4 regions of the Methylobacterium sp. E-046 genome follow, and region 1 is predicted to be linked to each of the others. Evidence: predicted binding sites of a transcription regulator. Region 1 holds the regulator's gene; each other region holds the start of a gene.
The links. The regulator PhoB, encoded in region 1, activates phosphate uptake and scavenging genes when phosphate is short. The targets are predictions, from matches to a motif close to TGTCATNNANCTGTCAT.

Region 1 (3,988 bases):
TTCCACGGCCTGAAGGACGTCTCGATCAACTTCAACGACCGGCAGGTCACGGCGCTGATCGGCCCCTCCGGCTGCGGGAAATCCACGCTGCTGCGCTGCTTCAACCGGATCTACAGCCTCTATCCGGAACAGCGGGCCGAGGGCGAGATCCTGCTGGACGGCGAGAACATCCTGGCCTCGTCCGTCGACCTGAACGATCTGCGCTCGCGCATCGGCATGGTGTTCCAGAAGCCGACGCCGTTCCCGATGTCGATCTACGACAACGTCGCCTTCGGCCTGCGCCTCTACGAGAAGCTCCCGAAGGCCGAGCTCGACGTGCGGGTGGAGGAATCCCTGCGCAAGGCCGCCCTCTGGGACGAGGTGAAGGACAAGCTCCGGCAGGCGGGGACCGGCCTCTCGGGCGGCCAGCAGCAGCGCCTGTGCATCGCCCGCACGGTGGCGCAGCGGCCGGAGGTCATCCTGTTCGACGAGCCGACCTCGGCGCTCGACCCGATCTCCACGGGCCGCATCGAGGAGCTGATCGAGCAGCTGCGCGACGAGTTCACCATCGTGATCGTCACCCACAACATGCAGCAGGCGGCGCGGATCTCGCAGTTCACCGCGTTCATGTATCTCGGTCAGCTCGTGGAGTTCGGTCCGACCAACCGGATGTTCATGAATCCGGCGGAGCGGCGCACGCAGGACTACATCACCGGGCGGTTCGGCTGATACGAGCCGGACGCTCCGCCGAACCATACCGGCATTCGCCGCCGCGGCGGCGGGGCGGCGGATCCCCGCCAGACCCCGCGGATCGCGATCCGCGGGCCCTTATCGAAGGATCCACCATGCCCGGCCATATCGTCAGCTCCTACGACACCGACCTGGAGGACCTGCGTCGCTCGATCTCGGAGATGGGCGGCGTGGCCGAGAAGATGACCGCCGAGGCGACCGACGCCCTCGTGCGCCGCGACGACGCGCTCGCCCAGGCGGTGATCCTCGCCGACAAGCGCCTCGACGCGCTCCAGCGGGACATCGAGGAGCGCTCGGTGCTCCTCATCGCCCGGCGCCAGCCGCTGGCGATCGACCTGCGCGAGACCATCTCGGCGATCCGCGTCTCCGGCGACCTGGAGCGGATCGGCGACCTCGCCAAGAACGTCGCCAAGCGCGTCGTGGCGATCTCCGACCACGCGCCGGCGCAGAAGATCGTGCTGGGCGTCCGCCACATGAGCGACCTCGCCGAGGGGCAGCTCAAGGACGTGCTGGACGCCTATGCGAGCCGCGACATCCAGGCGGCCCACGATGTCTGGGAGCGCGACGGCGAGATCGACGCCCTGTACAATTCCCTGTTCCGCGAGCTCCTGACGTACATGATGGAGGATCCGCGCAACATCTCGTTCTGCACGCATCTCCTGTTCTGCGCCAAGAACGTGGAGCGGATCGGCGACCACACGACCAACATCGCCGAGACGATCCACTACCTCGCCACGGGCGAGACGCTGGCGGGCGACCGGCCGAAGAACGATGCATCGAACTACGCGACGGTGGACGGCGGCAAGGCTCCGTAGCCGAACCGCCTCGACACAGGCGCCGCGGCGCGCTCAGTCCTGTCGGGCGGCGCCAGAGAATCGGAGGCTGCGGGTTGAGGCTGAGCGGCGCCTCCCGCAGCCTCCGCCTGAGCGCCCGCTCCGGAGGGAGCCGGCGTCTCCGCAGGCCGAAGGGCGCCGCCTCGTGAACGGGTCATCGAACGTGAGCATGCAAGTCCTGATCGTCGAGGACGAGGAGGCGCTGACCACCCTGCTGCGCTACAACCTCGAGGCCGAGGGCTTCGTCGTGGACTCGGCCGCGCGGGGCGACGACGCGGAGCTGCTCCTGGCCGAGCGGATCCCCGACCTGGTCCTGCTCGACTGGATGCTGCCGGGTCTCTCGGGGATCGAGCTCTGCCGCCGCATCCGGGCGCGCCGCGAGACGGAGCGGCTGCCGGTGATCATGCTCACCGCCCGCGGCGAGGAGGGCGACCGGATCCGGGGGCTGGGGACGGGGGCGGACGACTACATCGTCAAGCCCTTCTCCGTGCCGGAGCTCCTCGCCCGGATCCGCGCGCTGCTGCGCCGGGCCAAGCCCGCCCATGTCTCGGACCGGCTGGCGGCCGGCGACCTCGAACTCGACCGCACCGGACACCGCGTTCGCCGCGGCGGCGAGGAGCTGCATCTCGGGCCCACCGAGTTCCGGCTGCTGGAGTTCCTGATGCTGGCGCCGGGCCGGGTCTTCTCCCGGGAGCAGCTCCTCGACGGCGTCTGGGGGCACGACGTCTACATCGACGAGCGCACCGTGGACGTGCATGTCGGACGCCTGCGCAAGGCGCTGAACGGCCCGCGCCAGCCCGACCCGATCCGCACGGTCCGCGGCTCCGGCTACGCGTTCGACGAGACCTTCTCGCTGGGGGCCTGAGGCGGCCCCGCTCAGCGGACGAGCGCGGCGCTCCGATCCGCGGCGGCCGGCACCGCTTGCAGGGCCGCCAGCACGACCCCCTCGGTGAGGATCTGTGGCAGCACCTGCGGCTCCCCGGTGCCGCTGTAGAGCAGGTAAAGCGGCACGCCGCTGCGCCCGTGCTTCTCCAGCAGGCGGGTAATCTCCGGGTTCTGATTGGTCCAGTCGCCCTTCAGGTAGGTCACGCCGCGCTCGGCCATCGCGGCTCGCACGGCCTTGGTGTTGAGCGAGGTCGCCTCGTTCACCGCGCAGGTGATGCACCACGCCGCGGTCATGTCGACGAAGGCCGGCCGGCGGCCGTTCACCAGGGCATCGAGGCGTGCCTGGGTGAAGGGCTCGATCCCGTCATGCGCGGCCTGCGCGGACGGCGTCGCGCGATCCTGCGGCACGGTCACGGCGAGGCCCGCGACGGCAACGAGGGCCAGCGCCGCGGCGCCCTGCGCGACGCGGCCGGTCCTGGGCGGGGCGGTGCGCCCCAGCTCCCAGGCCCAGGCGGCGAAGCCCACCAGCACGAGGCCGATCAGCGCCGCCAGGAGCCCGCGCGGATCGACCTGCTGCGCCAGCACCCAGACCAGCCACGCCACGGTGGCGTAGACCGGGAAGGCGAGGACCTGCTTCAGCGTCTCCATCCAGGCGCCGGGCCGCGGCAGCGCTCGGAGCGCGGGTGGCCAGAGAGTCAGGACCAGGAAGGGCAGGGCGAGGCCGAGGCCGAGGCTCGCGAAGACGGCGAGGGCCACGGCGGCGCTCTGCGTCAGGGCGAAGCCCACGGCCGAGCCCATGAACGGGGCCGTACAAGGGGTCGCCACCAGGGTCGCGAGGACACCCGTGAAGAACGAGCCGCCGAGACCCGCCCGCCGGGCGAGCCCGTCGCCTAGGCCGGCGAGACGCCCGCCGACCTGGACAACACCCGACAGGCTCAGGCCCATGGCGAAGAGCAGGTAGGCGAGCCCCGCCACCACGAGGGGCGATTGCAGCTGGAAGCCCCAGCCGATCGCCGCGCCCCCGCCCTTGAGGGCGATCAGCACAGCCGCGAGCCCGAGGAAGCTCGCCAGCACGCCGGCCGTGTAGGCAAAGCCGTGCATCCGCAGCCGGGCCGGGCTCTCGCCCGCGTGCCGCACGAGGCCGAGGACCTTGATCGACAGGACCGGGAACACGCAGGGCATCAGGTTGAGGATCAGCCCGCCGATGAAGGCGAAGGCCGCCGCGGTCGCGAGCGTCAGCGCGTCGAGTTCGGCCGCCACCTGCGGGACCGGGGCCGCGGAGGGCGGGATCGACGAGGCCGCCGCGGCGGGCGCCGGCTCGTCGCCGTACGCGAAGGCGAGGCGCCGGGTGCCGGCATCGCCCACCTCCTCGAGGGTGAGCACCCCCGGCAGCGCGCCGGGGACCGCCTCGGCCGGGCTGCTCCGGGCCAGGGTGAGGTGCAGCCCGGTGTCATCGATCGCCGCCACCTGCGCGGCGGCGTTGTCGATCGCGGTCTCGGAATACGGGAAGTACGCGACGTTCCGGATGGCGTCGGCCTTGA
Region 2 (3,988 bases), on a different contig from region 1:
GGCAGCCGCCTGGTGATGCCGGCCTTCGGCGCCTATGCGGGTGGGCTCAATGTTCGCGACAAGGCCATCGAGAGCCTGTTCCCGAACGGCTTCACCGCCCACCTCCTGGGCGACGGGCGGGTCTTCGCTATCGGGAAGGCGCAGCTCGCCCGGGACTGAGCGCCTCCGGCTTCACGCCTTCCCGCCGGCCCGCACCCCGTCGGGACGCGGCGCGTCCCGCTGCGGCGGCCGAAGCCGGATCAGGCCGTCTTCATGAACCGGGTCACGCTGTCCGACAGGCTCGCCGAATGGCCCGCGAGGCTCTCGGCGATGCCCTGGACCGACTGGGCGAGCTGACCCGTCGCGTTGGCGGCCTCGGACACGCCCCCGATGTTGCCCGCCATCTCGTGGGTCGAGACCGCCTGCTCCTCGACGGCGCTGGCCATGGCCAGGGTGAGCTTCGACAGCTCGCCCACCGCGGCCGTGATCATCTCGATGGCGCCGACGGCCTCGCCCGTGGCGTTCTGAATCGCCGAGACCTGCTGGGTGATCTCGCCCGTGGCCTTGGCGGTCTGCTCGGCCAGCGCCTTCACTTCGCTCGCCACCACCGCGAAGCCCCGCCCCGCCGTGCCGGCGCGCGCCGCCTCGATGGTCGCGTTGAGCGCCAGCAGGTTGGTCTGGTCGGCGATCGACTTGATCATGCCGACGACGGTGTCGACCTTGCGGGCGTTCTCGGCGAGCTGCCGCATCGTCGCGTCCGTCGTCTCGGCTTGGACGGCGATCTGTTGCGCCCGCTCCGAAACCCGGCCGACCTGGCCGGAAATCTCCTGGATCGCGCCGTTCATCTGCTCCGAGTTCGCCGCCACCGACGACGCCTTGCTGCGGGCGGACTCGGCCGACTGCATCAGCCCCTCGGCCGAGCTCTGCATCTCGTGGATCGCGGATCCGACCGCGTCCACGACGCGCTTCACGTCGATCTCCATGTTCACCTGCGCGGTGACCACTGCCCAGGTCAGCATCGGGCCCAGGTAGCGGCCCTGCTCGTCGTTCACCGCCGTGACCTGCAGGTTCAGCGTCTCCGGCCCGACCTTGATCTTGGTGGTGTGCGGTAGCCGGCTGGCATCCGCCAGCATGGTCCGCTGGTGATGCGGATTTTTATGGAAGACGTCGAACGAGCTGCCGAGCATGTCGTCGACCTTGATCGGCAGGTGCTGCTCGATCGTGGCCAGAGTCCTGCGCGACGTGGCGTTGAGGTAGTCGATCTTGAAATTGTCCGTCATGTCGGCCGTCATCACAGCCACCGGCACATTGTCGATCATCGTCAGGAGGCGGGTGATTTCCTTCTTCTTCGCCGAAATGTCGGTGGCGAACTTGACGACCTTCACCGGTCGGCCCTTCGCGTCAAGGATCGGGTTGTAGGTCGCCTCCAGCCAGACGCCTGCCCCCGCTTTGTCGAGGCGGAGGAACTCGCCCGTCACGTATTGACCGGCCTTCAGCTTGTCCCAAAAAGCCGTATATTCCACAGTCTTGGCATAGGCGCCCTCGACAAATATGCGGTGATGGTTCCCGGTCACCTCATCAAGTGTGTATTTCATCACCTTGAGAAAGTTTTGGTTCGCGTGCAGGACGCGGCCGTCGAGATCGAACTCGATGATCGCCAAGGATCGGTCGAGCGCCTCGATCTTGGCCTGCGCTTCACTGTACGTTGCCCGCTTGAACATGATCACGATCGCTCCTTCTCGATCTCCTATAGCTTCCGCGTCGTTAATGGCGTGCTAATCGGAATTCAAGGGAGACTAGAAATCGAACGAGTTCTTCCGAGCGGATCGATCGAAGGCGGTCGATGTCTCGGAATGCGATGTCGTGATGCTAAAATCAGAGATCAGATATTTGTAATTGCCAAATGAATATCAGAACCAGCCACGAATACGGAAGTAGATCACCGGAGCGATGGCGCTGATGAGGATCAGGCCGAGCGCGTAGGGGTAGCCGTAGGTCCACTCCAGTTCCGGCATGTGCTTGAAGTTCATGCCGTACATGGAAGCGATCAGCGTGGGCGGGACGCCCACCACCGAGACCACCGTCAGCACCCGGAAGACGTTGTTCTGCTCGATGTTGATCAGGCCCAGCGCCGCGTCGAGGAGGAACTGCACGTTCTCGGCGAGCCGCGTTTCGAACTCGTCGAGGGACTCGATGTCCCTGCGGATCGTGTCGAACCGCCCGTCCTCCGGCAGGCCGAGCCCTTCGCAGGCGGCCGACACGAACGGTACGATCCGCTCCAGCCCCAGCAGGCTCGCGCGGATCTTGCCCAGCCCCTTGCCGCGATTGCTGATGCCGCGCAGGATTCGCCGTAGGGCGAGGTCGCGGCGCCGCGGCGGCGGACTCTCCAGCCTGCGCCGGTCGGCGCCGCGCACGTCGAAGTCGAAGATCCGTGTCGAAAGCGAATCGAGGTCGGAGGCCATGTCCTCGAGGGCGTCCGCAAGACTGTCGACCAGCTCCTCCAAGACCACGAGGAAAATCTCGCTCGGGGTCGTGCTCCCGTCGCCGTCTGAGATCCGCTTCGTGGAGGAGTCGAAGGCCCGCAGATCGTGGAAACGGATCGTGACGAGATGGTCCTTGGTCAGCAGGAAACCCAATGGCTTCAACTGAGACGCGCTCTGCTCGAAGGTGATCATCGGCGTCGACAACGAGAGCCCGCCCTTCACCCGGCGGAGCCGGCTCGACGTCTCGACCTCCGACAGGGCCTCCCGCGACGGGACCCGCAGACCGGTCGCCTGCTCGACGATGGCCGCCTCCTCGGGCGTCGGGTCGTTCAGGTCCAACCACACCGCCTGGGGCGCGATCGGGCGGCCGGGTTCCAGCGCCACCGCGCCGTCGGGTCCGTGCAGGCTCAGCATGGGAGCACGATGTCCGTGAGGGAGAATTTTGGCCGCCGCCGCGTCATCGCGCCGTCGTGCGGGGGTGCGACAGCCTTGACTCGGAACCGCAGCGAGCCTATCTCGCCGCCGTCTTTGGCACTCGCCGAGACAGAGTGCTAACAGTCGAGTTCGCGAGCGGTCCCGCCGGCCGCATCAACGCCAACTCCAGACCTGAAGCAAGAGGGCTGCTCATGAAGTTCCGTCCGCTGCACGACCGCGTGGTCGTCCGTCGCATCGAGAGCGAGGAGAAGACCAAGGGCGGCATCATCATTCCGGATACCGCCAAGGAGAAGCCGCAAGAGGGCGAGATCGTCGCCGTCGGTCCCGGCGCCCGTGACGAGCAGGGTCGCGTCAACCCGCTCGACGTCAAGGCCGGCGACCGCGTCCTGTTCGGCAAGTGGTCCGGCACCGAGGTCAAGATCGACGGTCAGGACCTCCTGATCATGAAGGAATCCGACATCATGGGCGTCGTCGCCCTCTGATCGGAACGCTCGTCCTGCCCTTTGAGGCCGTCCCGGCCTTGGGGTTTCAACACTAGTTAAGAGGCACACAATGGCAGCGAAAGACGTTCGTTTCTCCGCCGACGCCCGCGATAAGATGCTGCGCGGCGTCGACATCCTCGCCGACGCGGTGAAGGTGACGCTCGGTCCGAAGGGCCGCAACGTCGTGATCGAGAAGAGCTTCGGCGCCCCGCGCATCACCAAGGACGGTGTGACGGTCGCCAAGGAGATCGAACTCGCCGACCGCTTCGAGAACATGGGCGCCCAGATGGTGCGCGAAGTGGCCTCGAAGACCAACGACATCGCGGGTGACGGCACCACCACCGCGACCGTGCTGGCGCAGGCCATCGTCCGTGAGGGCGCCAAGTACGTCGCCGCCGGCATCAACCCGATGGACCTGAAGCGCGGCATCGACCTCGCCACCCAGGCCGCCGTCAAGGACATCACCTCGCGCGCCAAGAAGGTCTCGACCTCCGACGAGGTCGCCCAGGTGGGCACCATCTCGTCGAACGGCGACACCGAGATCGGCCAGATGATTGCCCACGCCATGCAGAAGGTGGGCAACGAGGGCGTCATCACCGTCGAGGAGGC
Region 3 (3,988 bases), on a different contig from region 1:
GACCGGCGGCAGGATCTGCCGGATGTAGGCGGTGAACTGGCCGATATTCTCAGCGAGGACCAGCGGCCGCACCTCGGCGGCGTAGCCGGCGAGGATCGCCAGCGTCGCCACCACCGCGAAGCCCAGGAGCGTCCGGCAGCGCGCCGCACCGGTCGCCGCCGCGTAGTGGCCGGAGAGGGCGGCCTCCCGCTCCGGCGCCAGCTTCGTCAGGCCGCGCATGGCCGTGTCCCGGTCAGGACTTCTTGCGCTGCTCGTCGTTGAACCGCAGCATGTCGATGATCGGCTGGTAATCCTTGAGCGTCACCGGCTTCAGGCCCTGGTCCTTGCCGTCCGACAGGCGGTCGAAGGCGGCCTTGTCGGCCTTCGGCAGGGCGACGAAGGCCTCCCGGATCTTCGCCTTCAGGTCCTCCGGCAGGGTCGCCAGCATGGTGTAGGGTCCTTCCGGCAGGAAGTCGGACTTGAACACCACCCGGAAGTCGGAATTCTGCATCGGCGTGCCGTCGGGCCGCTTCAGCATGCCCTTCGTGATCATGCGGGTGATGATCGAGTCGGTCTCGGAATTCCAGAGGTTGGCGGCGGCGTCCACCGTGCCCTGAGTCAATGCCAGGACGGCGTTCTCGTGGCTGCCGGCGAAGACGGCCTTGCCGAAGAACCTGTCCACGTCGTAGCCGGCGCGCTTGAGGAAGAAGCGCGGCGCCTGGTTGCCGGAGGTTGAGTTGGGATCGACCAGGGCGAGGTTCCTGCCCCTCAGATCCTCGATCGCCCGGTAGGGGCCGGAGGCCAGCGTGTAGATCACCGAGTAGTAGCCCGCGGCGCCGGTCTCGTGCTGCGGGCTGACGATCGGCTCGACCTTCACGCCGGTCATCGCGGCGCGGGCGACAGAGGCCGGCCCGTAAAAGGCGAGCTGGATGTTGCCGGCCCGCTGGCCCTCGATCACGGCGGCGTAGTCGCTAGCGACCCGCAGCTTCACCGGCACGCCGACCGCCTGGGTCAGGTAAGTCGCCAGGGGCGCGTAGCGGTCGACTGTGCCGCTGGCGTTCTCCATCGGGATCACCGCCAGGGTCAGCTCGGGATACTGCGCCTTCCAGTCCTGGGCGGCGGCCGGCAGGCTGAGGAGGGCGAGCGCCGCGGCGGCGGCGAGGATGCGTCGGGTGATCATCGTGTCGTCCTTCGTGTCGGCGTAGGTCGCGGGTTCGGCCGGCCGGGGCCGCCCAGAGGATTCCCGATCCGTCGTCATCGGGCCGTGGAGGGCCTGGCTCAGGCGCCGAGGGCGGCCTCGCGAACGGGCCGGGCCGGCACGATGCCGAGCCGGCCCGGCATCGCCGCCCGCTGCTCGGCCTCGCGCGCGGCCGAGTCGTCGAGCACCTCGCCGGCCTCCAGGCCGTAGAGCCGGCGGGCGACATCCTCGGTCAGGTCGAACGGGCCGCCCTCGAACACCACCCGGCCTGCGCTGAGGCCGACGAGGCGGTCGCAATAGGCGCGGGCGAGGTCGAGAGAGTGCAGGTTGCACAGGATCGTGATGCCGTAGCGCCGGTTCACGTCCGCGAGGGCGTCCATCACGAGGCGCGTGTTGCGGGGATCGAGGGACGCCACCGGCTCGTCGGCGAGCAGGATCTCGGGCTCCTGCACCAGGGCGCGGGCGATGGCGACGCGCTGCTGCTGGCCGCCCGACAGGCCGTCCGCCCGCTGGCCGGCGAACTCCCCCATGTCGAAGCTCTCCAGGGCGGCGAGGGCCATCGCCCGGTCCTCCTCGGACCAGAGGCGCAGCAGGGACCGGTGGCTCGGCACGTGGCTGAGCCGGCCCATCAGCACGTTGGTCATCACGTCGAGCCGCCCGACGAGGTTGAACTGCTGGAAGATCATCGCGCAGCGGGTGCGCCAATCCCGCAGGGCGCGGCCCCGCAGAAGCGTGACGTCGCGTCCGTCGTGGAGGATGCGTCCGGAACTCGGCTCCGCCAGCCGGTTCACGAGCCGCAGCAGTGTCGACTTGCCGGCGCCCGACCGACCGATCACGCCGACGAAGCTGCCGGGCGTGATCCGCAGGGAGACACCGTCGAGTGCGCGGCGAGCGCCGTACTGGCGCGTCAGATCCTCGATGACCAGCATGCATCCATCCGCTGGGGAAGGGCCGCAGCTAAGCGCGCATTACGCGACGATTGGATGACGCATACAATACACGATATTTTGCCGGCTTAATTGATACGTTCAAAAGTCGGGTCTTGCTTCGTAGCGGCCGAGGAATGCGGCGATCGGAAGCGCGTGGAAGTCCGGAAGCGCCCCGCGCAGGCGCGCGTGTTCTTGCGTTCCACCAGGCGAGGCGTTTCACGCGCGCGGCGACATCCTCGGGAGCGGCCGAGCCGGCATGCCTCGATCCGGGTTCTGGGATCCAGGGCCGGTTCGAGGCCGGGGGCGCGGTCAGCCAAGGGTGCCTTCCTGGGTGCCTTCCTGGGTGCCTTCCTGAGCGTCGTCCCTCGTGTTTTCGAAGGGCAGGCGCGTCAGCAGCCGGAACGGCTCGGATCCGTCTTGCCTCAGGAGGCATACGGCGTCGATCACCAGGGGCCCGGGACCCGCGGCGGCGTAGGCCTCGGTGAGGCGCGCCCGCCAGTCGCCGCGCTCGGCCTCCGGCAGGGCGTCGGTCAAAGTCATGTGGAAGCGAAAGGCCTCGAAGACGTAGGGATAGCCCCAGCGGTCCAGGAGCGCCCGTCCGCGCGGGCCGAGGCGGTCCAGGCGGCGTTTCGCGCGCTCGGCCTCGGTTAACGGCGCGCGGAACCGGTCGAGGGCGGCGACGCACTCGGCCGCGAGCAACGCGAGACCCGGCGGCGGAGACTCGGGTACCAGGGCGAGGAACGGCCCGAGTGCTGCCACCGCCAGAGGTCCCACCGCCACCGGCGGGTGCGCGGTCGCGAGGTCCCGGGCGGCGGCGACGAGGTCGGCCTCCGTGGTGCCGGCGGCGAGGCGGAGCGGCGCCTTCAGGGTCGCGTGGAAGCCGTAGACCCGCGCCCCCGCGGTGACGGCGGCGAGGTCACGCAGACCCGCCGGATGCGCGACCGCATCCCCCGAGACGGTGTCGATGCCGAGCACGGCCCTGCCGAAGGCTTCGAGGCGCGAGCCCGGGGCGGGCAACCAGTAGAGGGCGTAGCGGCGGGTCACGTTTGGCCTCCCGGGCGCCGCGTTCAGGCCGTCGGCGCGTACGGGCGGTCGACGGCTGCCCGGCGCGGGCGCACATCCATGGCGTTGCCCCGCCACACGATGGCGCTCTGCACCCAGGCTCCCAGCCAGATCGCCGGGATCAGGGCGTCGCGCACCAGGAAGGCCGCCAGCATCCGGGGCGAACGGTGCCAGCCCGCGCGGGCGGCGAGCCGGTACTCGGCGCCATAGCACAGGGCGACGAGCCCCGCAGCGCCCGCGATCCCCGCAAGGCTGCCCGCCCAGACCGCCACGAGCAGGGCCGGCAGCAGCACGCCGCTGCCGATCTCCGGCGCGAAGAACAGCGGGAAGGTCACCCGCCGCAGCCGCGCCCAGCGCAGCTGCCGGGCCCAGACCTCCGCGAAGCCGCGCCGCCCGAGCGGCTGCTCGAAGGGGCTGGCCACCAGATGGACGCGCCGGCCAGCGGCACGCACGAGCTTGGTGGCGGCCGCATCCTCGGCGATCTCGGTCGCGAGCGCCTGGAGGCCGCCCCGCTGGTCCAGGAACGCCTTGTGCCAGAGCATGCTCTTGCCCTGGGCGAAGCCCAGCCCGAAGGCCTCGGCGGCATATTGCCAGCGGGCCTGGAGGGTGTTGAGGAAGGCGCATTCCACCTCGGCCATGAGGCCGTCCGGTCGGGCGCCGACGGGCGTGGAGCAGACCAGGCCGGTCCCGCCCCGCCACGCCGCCTGGAGGCGCTGCAGGTAATCGGGCGGCATGGCCACGTTGGAATCGGCCAGCACCACCCAGTCGTGGGCAGCGGAGCGCCAGCCGCGCAGGCAGTTGTTCAGCTTCGGGTTCGCGC
Region 4 (3,988 bases), on a different contig from region 1:
TGGAGCCGAGACGTTCGACCTAAGCCCGCGGGGAGGCCTCTCCTTTCAGGAAGACCCGTCGAAGGCTCTTGTGAACGGGGCGTGGCGCCGTGGTCCTGGGCCCCGGAGACCCGTCGCCGGAGCCCGCATCGGCGGACCGGACGTCAGCCGGCGCCGATGCCCCGACCCTTGAGGCTCTCGCCGATCTCGTCGAGGGCCGCGGCGTCGTCGATCGTCGCCGGCATCGTCCAGGGCTCGTCGTCGGCGATGCGCTTCATCGTCGCCCGCAGGATCTTGCCCGAGCGGGTCTTGGGCAGCCGCGGCACGGTGAGCGCCAGCTTGAACGCCGCCACCGGCCCGATCTCGTCGCGCACCTTGGCGACGAGTTCCCGCTCGATCGCCTCGACCGGCCGGGCCACGCCGGCCTTGAGCACCACGAAGCCGCAGGGCACCTCCCCCTTCAGCGCGTCGCGGATGCCGATCACCGCGCATTCGGCCACGTCCGGGTGGCTCGCCAGCACCGCCTCCATGCCGCCCGTGGACAGGCGGTGGCCCGCGACGTTGATGATGTCGTCGGTCCGCCCCAGGACCGTGATGTAGCCGTCCGCGTCGATCACCCCGGCATCCGAGGTGTCGTAGTAGCCCGGGAAGGTGGCGAGGTAGCTCGACCGCATCCGGTCGTCCGAACCCCAGAGGGTCGGCAGGCAGCCGGGGGGCAGGGGCAGGCGGATCGCGATGGTGCCCATCGTTCCGGCCGGGACCGGCTTGCCGCCCTCGTCCAGCACCTCGACCCGGTAGCCCGGCATCGGCACGCAGGTGCTCCCGTGCTTGACCGGCAGGGCGCCGAGTCCCAGGGGGTTGCCGGCGATCGGCCAGCCGGTCTCGGTCTGCCACCAATGGTCGATGACCGGCCGGTCCAGCACCCGCTCGGCCCAGGCGACGGAGTCGGGATCGGCGCGCTCCCCGGCCAGGAACAGGCTGCGGAAGGCCGAGAGGTCGTGATCGGCGATCCGGGCGCCCGCGGAATCCTCCTTCTTGATGGCGCGCAGCGCCGTCGGCGCGGTGAACAGGCACGCCACCCCGTACTCGGCGGCGACCCGCCAGAAGGCGCCGGCATCGGGCGTGCCCACCGGCTTGCCCTCGTAGAGCACCGTGGTGCAGCCGTGCAGGAGGGGCGCGTAGACGATGTAGGAATGGCCCACCACCCAGCCGATGTCGGAGGCGCAGAAGTAGGTCTCACCCGGCTGCACGCCGTAGAGGTTCGGCATCGACCACGCGAGGGCGACGAGGTAGCCGCCCGTGTCCCGGACCACGCCCTTCGGCTTGCCCGTCGTGCCCGAGGTGTACAGGACGTAGAGCGGGTCGGTGGCGGCGACCGGGACGCAGGCCGCGCGCCGGCCCGCCGACCGGGTCGCCGCCACGGTCTCGGCCCAGTCGCGATCCCGCTCCGGCGCGAGGGTCGCGGCGCCTTGCGGGCGCTGCAGGATCAGGCACGCATCGGGCTTGTGGCGCGAGGCGGCGATGGCCGCGTCGAGGAGCGGCTTGTAGGCGACCACGCGGTTCGGTTCGATGCCGCAGGAGGCGGCGAGCACCACCTTCGGGGCCGCATCCTCGATCCGCACGGCGAGTTCGTTGGCCGCGAAGCCCCCGAACACCACGGAATGGACCGCGCCGAGCCGGGCGCAGGCCAGCATGCCGAACAGGGCCTCGGGCACCATGGGCATGTAGAGGATCACGCGGTCGCCCTGGCCGACACCGAGGTTGGCCAGCACGGCTGCCAGCACCGCCACCTCGTCGCGCAACTCCCGATAGGTGATCGCGCGCTTCGTGCCGGTGACGGGCGAATCGTAGCGGATCGCGACCTGCTCGGCCCGCGCCCCGTCGGCATGGCGGTCGACCGCGTTGTGGCAGGCGTTCAGCGTGCCGTCCGGGAACCAGCGGCCATAGGGACCGGCCTCCGGCGCGAAGGCGCGCCGCGGGGCCTGCGCCCAGTCGATCGCCCGGGCCGCGTCGAGCCAGAAGGTCTCCGGGTCGCGGCGGGCCGTCTCGTAGGTCTCGGGGTAGCGGCCCGGAAGGCTGACGGTCGTCATCGGCTCGGCGTTTCCTCGCGGACCGCTCTCCGGCGGCACCGCCAGATTACCGCATTCCTCCGCGCAGGCGAGACGGGTCTTGTGCCCGAGGGCGCTCAAACGCGTCCGCGTGGCGGCGGCGATCGCGTGGAGTGATCGCGTGGACTGAGGGTGCCGCGCTCGTTCCCCCGGCCGGGGTCCGGACGGTTCAGGGCGCGGCGCCACCGTCCCGCCGGGGGCAGGCCGTGGGGGAAGCGGATCCGGGACCCGGCACGTGGCGCGCCGCGAAGGCGGTTCCCGTCGACCCGGGGCGAACGCAAAACCGCCGCACCGGGGTCTCCGATGCGGCGGCGTGTTCATGACTATGTCAACCGTGCGGTCGTGCCAGGGCTCAGTGCAGCGTGTTGTTGCCGGCCTGCAGCCGCTTGATCTCGTCCTTGAGGAGCAGCTTCCGTCGCTTCAGTTCGGCGATGTGGAGGTCGTTCGCCGAAGGCCTGTGGATCGCGTCCTGAATCTCGCGCTCGAGGGCTTCATGCTTCCGGGCGAGTTGGCTCAGATGCGTCTGCAGCGACATGAGTCGTATCTCCTGTCATCGTTTCGACACGCTGAGACTGACACAGGATGCCACACCAGTTGAAGCCTTTTCTCCGGTCAAGCTTGGTGAATGCTTGTCGGGCCGGCTTGTCCCGCGGGAGGGCGTGACGCATGCTCTCCGGCGATGAGCGATCCTTGGTCCCGCGGGTGACGATGGCGGACGAGTCGGGCGAGAATGCGCAGGCGGACCTCCACGGTGAGCTTACCCGTCTGCGCGAGGAACATCGGGACCTCGACAGCGCCATCGAGGCGCTGGAGCACAGCGTCGCCGGCGACCAGCTGCAGATCCAGCGGCTGAAGAAGCGCAAGCTGACCCTGCGCGACCGAATCTTCCACATCGAGGACGCGCTCACCCCCGACATCATCGCCTGATGCCGGTGGACGCCGCCGGAACCCGCCTTGCCCCCGGCCCGCACCGCCTGTAAGCGCCCTCTTTTGCCGGGATCAACGATGGCGTCGCCTCCGGTCGCGATCATCATGGGCAGCCAGTCCGACTGGGCGACCATGCGGCACGCCGCCGAGACGCTGGACGCGCTCGGCGTGCCCTACGACGCGCGGATCGTGTCGGCCCACCGCACGCCCGACCGTCTGGTGGCCTTCGCCAAGGGCGCGGTCGCGGCCGGTCTCAAGGTCGTGATCGCGGGCGCGGGCGGCGCCGCGCACCTGCCCGGCATGGCGGCCGCGATGACCCGGCTGCCGGTCTTCGGGGTGCCGGTGGAGTCGAAGGCCCTGTCGGGCCAGGACAGCCTGCTCTCCATCGTCCAGATGCCGGCCGGCATTCCGGTGGGAACGCTGGCGATCGGCCGGGCCGGGGCGGTGAACGCGGCGCTGCTCGCCGCGTCGGTGCTGGCGCTCTCCGACCCGCACCTCGCCGCACGCCTCGATGCGTGGCGCGCGGCCCAGACCGCGTCGGTGGCCGAGCGGCCGGAGTCGGACGCATCATCGTGACGGACGAGTTTCTCGCGTGACGGACAGGATCCTCGGCCCCAGCTCCACCCTCGGCATCGTCGGCGGCGGGCAGCTCGGGCGCATGATCGCCCTGGCGGCGGCCAATTACGGGCTCAAGGTGCATGTCTACGCGCCCGATCGGGACAGCCCCGCCTTCGACGTCGCCGCCCGCACCACCTGCGCGGCCTACGACGATGCCGAGGCGCTCGCGGCCTTCGCCCGCAGCGTCGACGTCGTCACCTACGAGTTCGAGAACATCCCGCACGCCACCGCCGACATCCTGGCGCGCCACGCCCCCCTGCACCCGAACGCGCGGGCGCTCTCCACCACGCAGGACCGCCTGTCGGAGAAGGACTTCATCAACGGCCTCGGCATCCCCACGGCGCCGTTCCGGGCGG

Region 2: MKK82_RS05275 (CorA family divalent cation transporter) is a predicted target of PhoB. The motif match lies at 2,918-2,934, and genes of this name have one in related genera.
Region 3: phnC (phosphonate ABC transporter ATP-binding protein) is a predicted target of PhoB. The motif match lies at 2,150-2,166, and genes of this name have one in related genera.
Region 4: MKK82_RS27725 (YdcH family protein) is a predicted target of PhoB. The motif match lies at 2,636-2,652, and genes of this name have one in related genera.

Annotation. Positions count from the first base shown of each region.
Region 1 covers NZ_JAKSYP010000159.1:98,867-102,854, forward strand. Annotated here, with positions in the region: gene pstB (phosphate ABC transporter ATP-binding protein PstB) at 1-708, shown strand, start outside; gene phoU (phosphate signaling complex protein PhoU) at 825-1,544, shown strand; gene phoB (phosphate regulon transcriptional regulator PhoB) at 1,732-2,427, shown strand; gene MKK82_RS13810 (protein-disulfide reductase DsbD family protein) at 2,439-3,988, opposite strand, start outside.
Region 2 covers NZ_JAKSYP010000073.1:142,793-146,780, forward strand. Annotated here, with positions in the region: gene pdeM (ligase-associated DNA damage response endonuclease PdeM) at 1-159, shown strand, start outside; gene MKK82_RS05270 (methyl-accepting chemotaxis protein) at 240-1,700, opposite strand; gene MKK82_RS05275 (CorA family divalent cation transporter) at 1,890-2,876, opposite strand; gene groES (co-chaperone GroES) at 3,089-3,379, shown strand; partial or broken gene MKK82_RS05285 (TCP-1/cpn60 chaperonin family protein) at 3,450-3,988, shown strand, end outside.
Region 3 covers NZ_JAKSYP010000258.1:10,294-14,281, forward strand. Annotated here, with positions in the region: gene phnE (phosphonate ABC transporter, permease protein PhnE) at 1-219, opposite strand, end outside; gene phnD (phosphonate ABC transporter substrate-binding protein) at 233-1,159, opposite strand; gene phnC (phosphonate ABC transporter ATP-binding protein) at 1,258-2,106, opposite strand; gene MKK82_RS28580 (DUF1045 domain-containing protein) at 2,416-3,150, opposite strand; gene MKK82_RS28585 (ceramide glucosyltransferase) at 3,174-3,988, opposite strand, start outside.
Region 4 covers NZ_JAKSYP010000252.1:104,233-108,220, forward strand. Annotated here, with positions in the region: gene MKK82_RS27720 (propionyl-CoA synthetase) at 144-2,069, opposite strand; gene MKK82_RS27725 (YdcH family protein) at 2,440-2,622, opposite strand; gene MKK82_RS27730 (YdcH family protein) at 2,754-3,014, shown strand; gene purE (5-(carboxyamino)imidazole ribonucleotide mutase) at 3,093-3,590, shown strand; gene MKK82_RS27740 (5-(carboxyamino)imidazole ribonucleotide synthase) at 3,607-3,988, shown strand, end outside.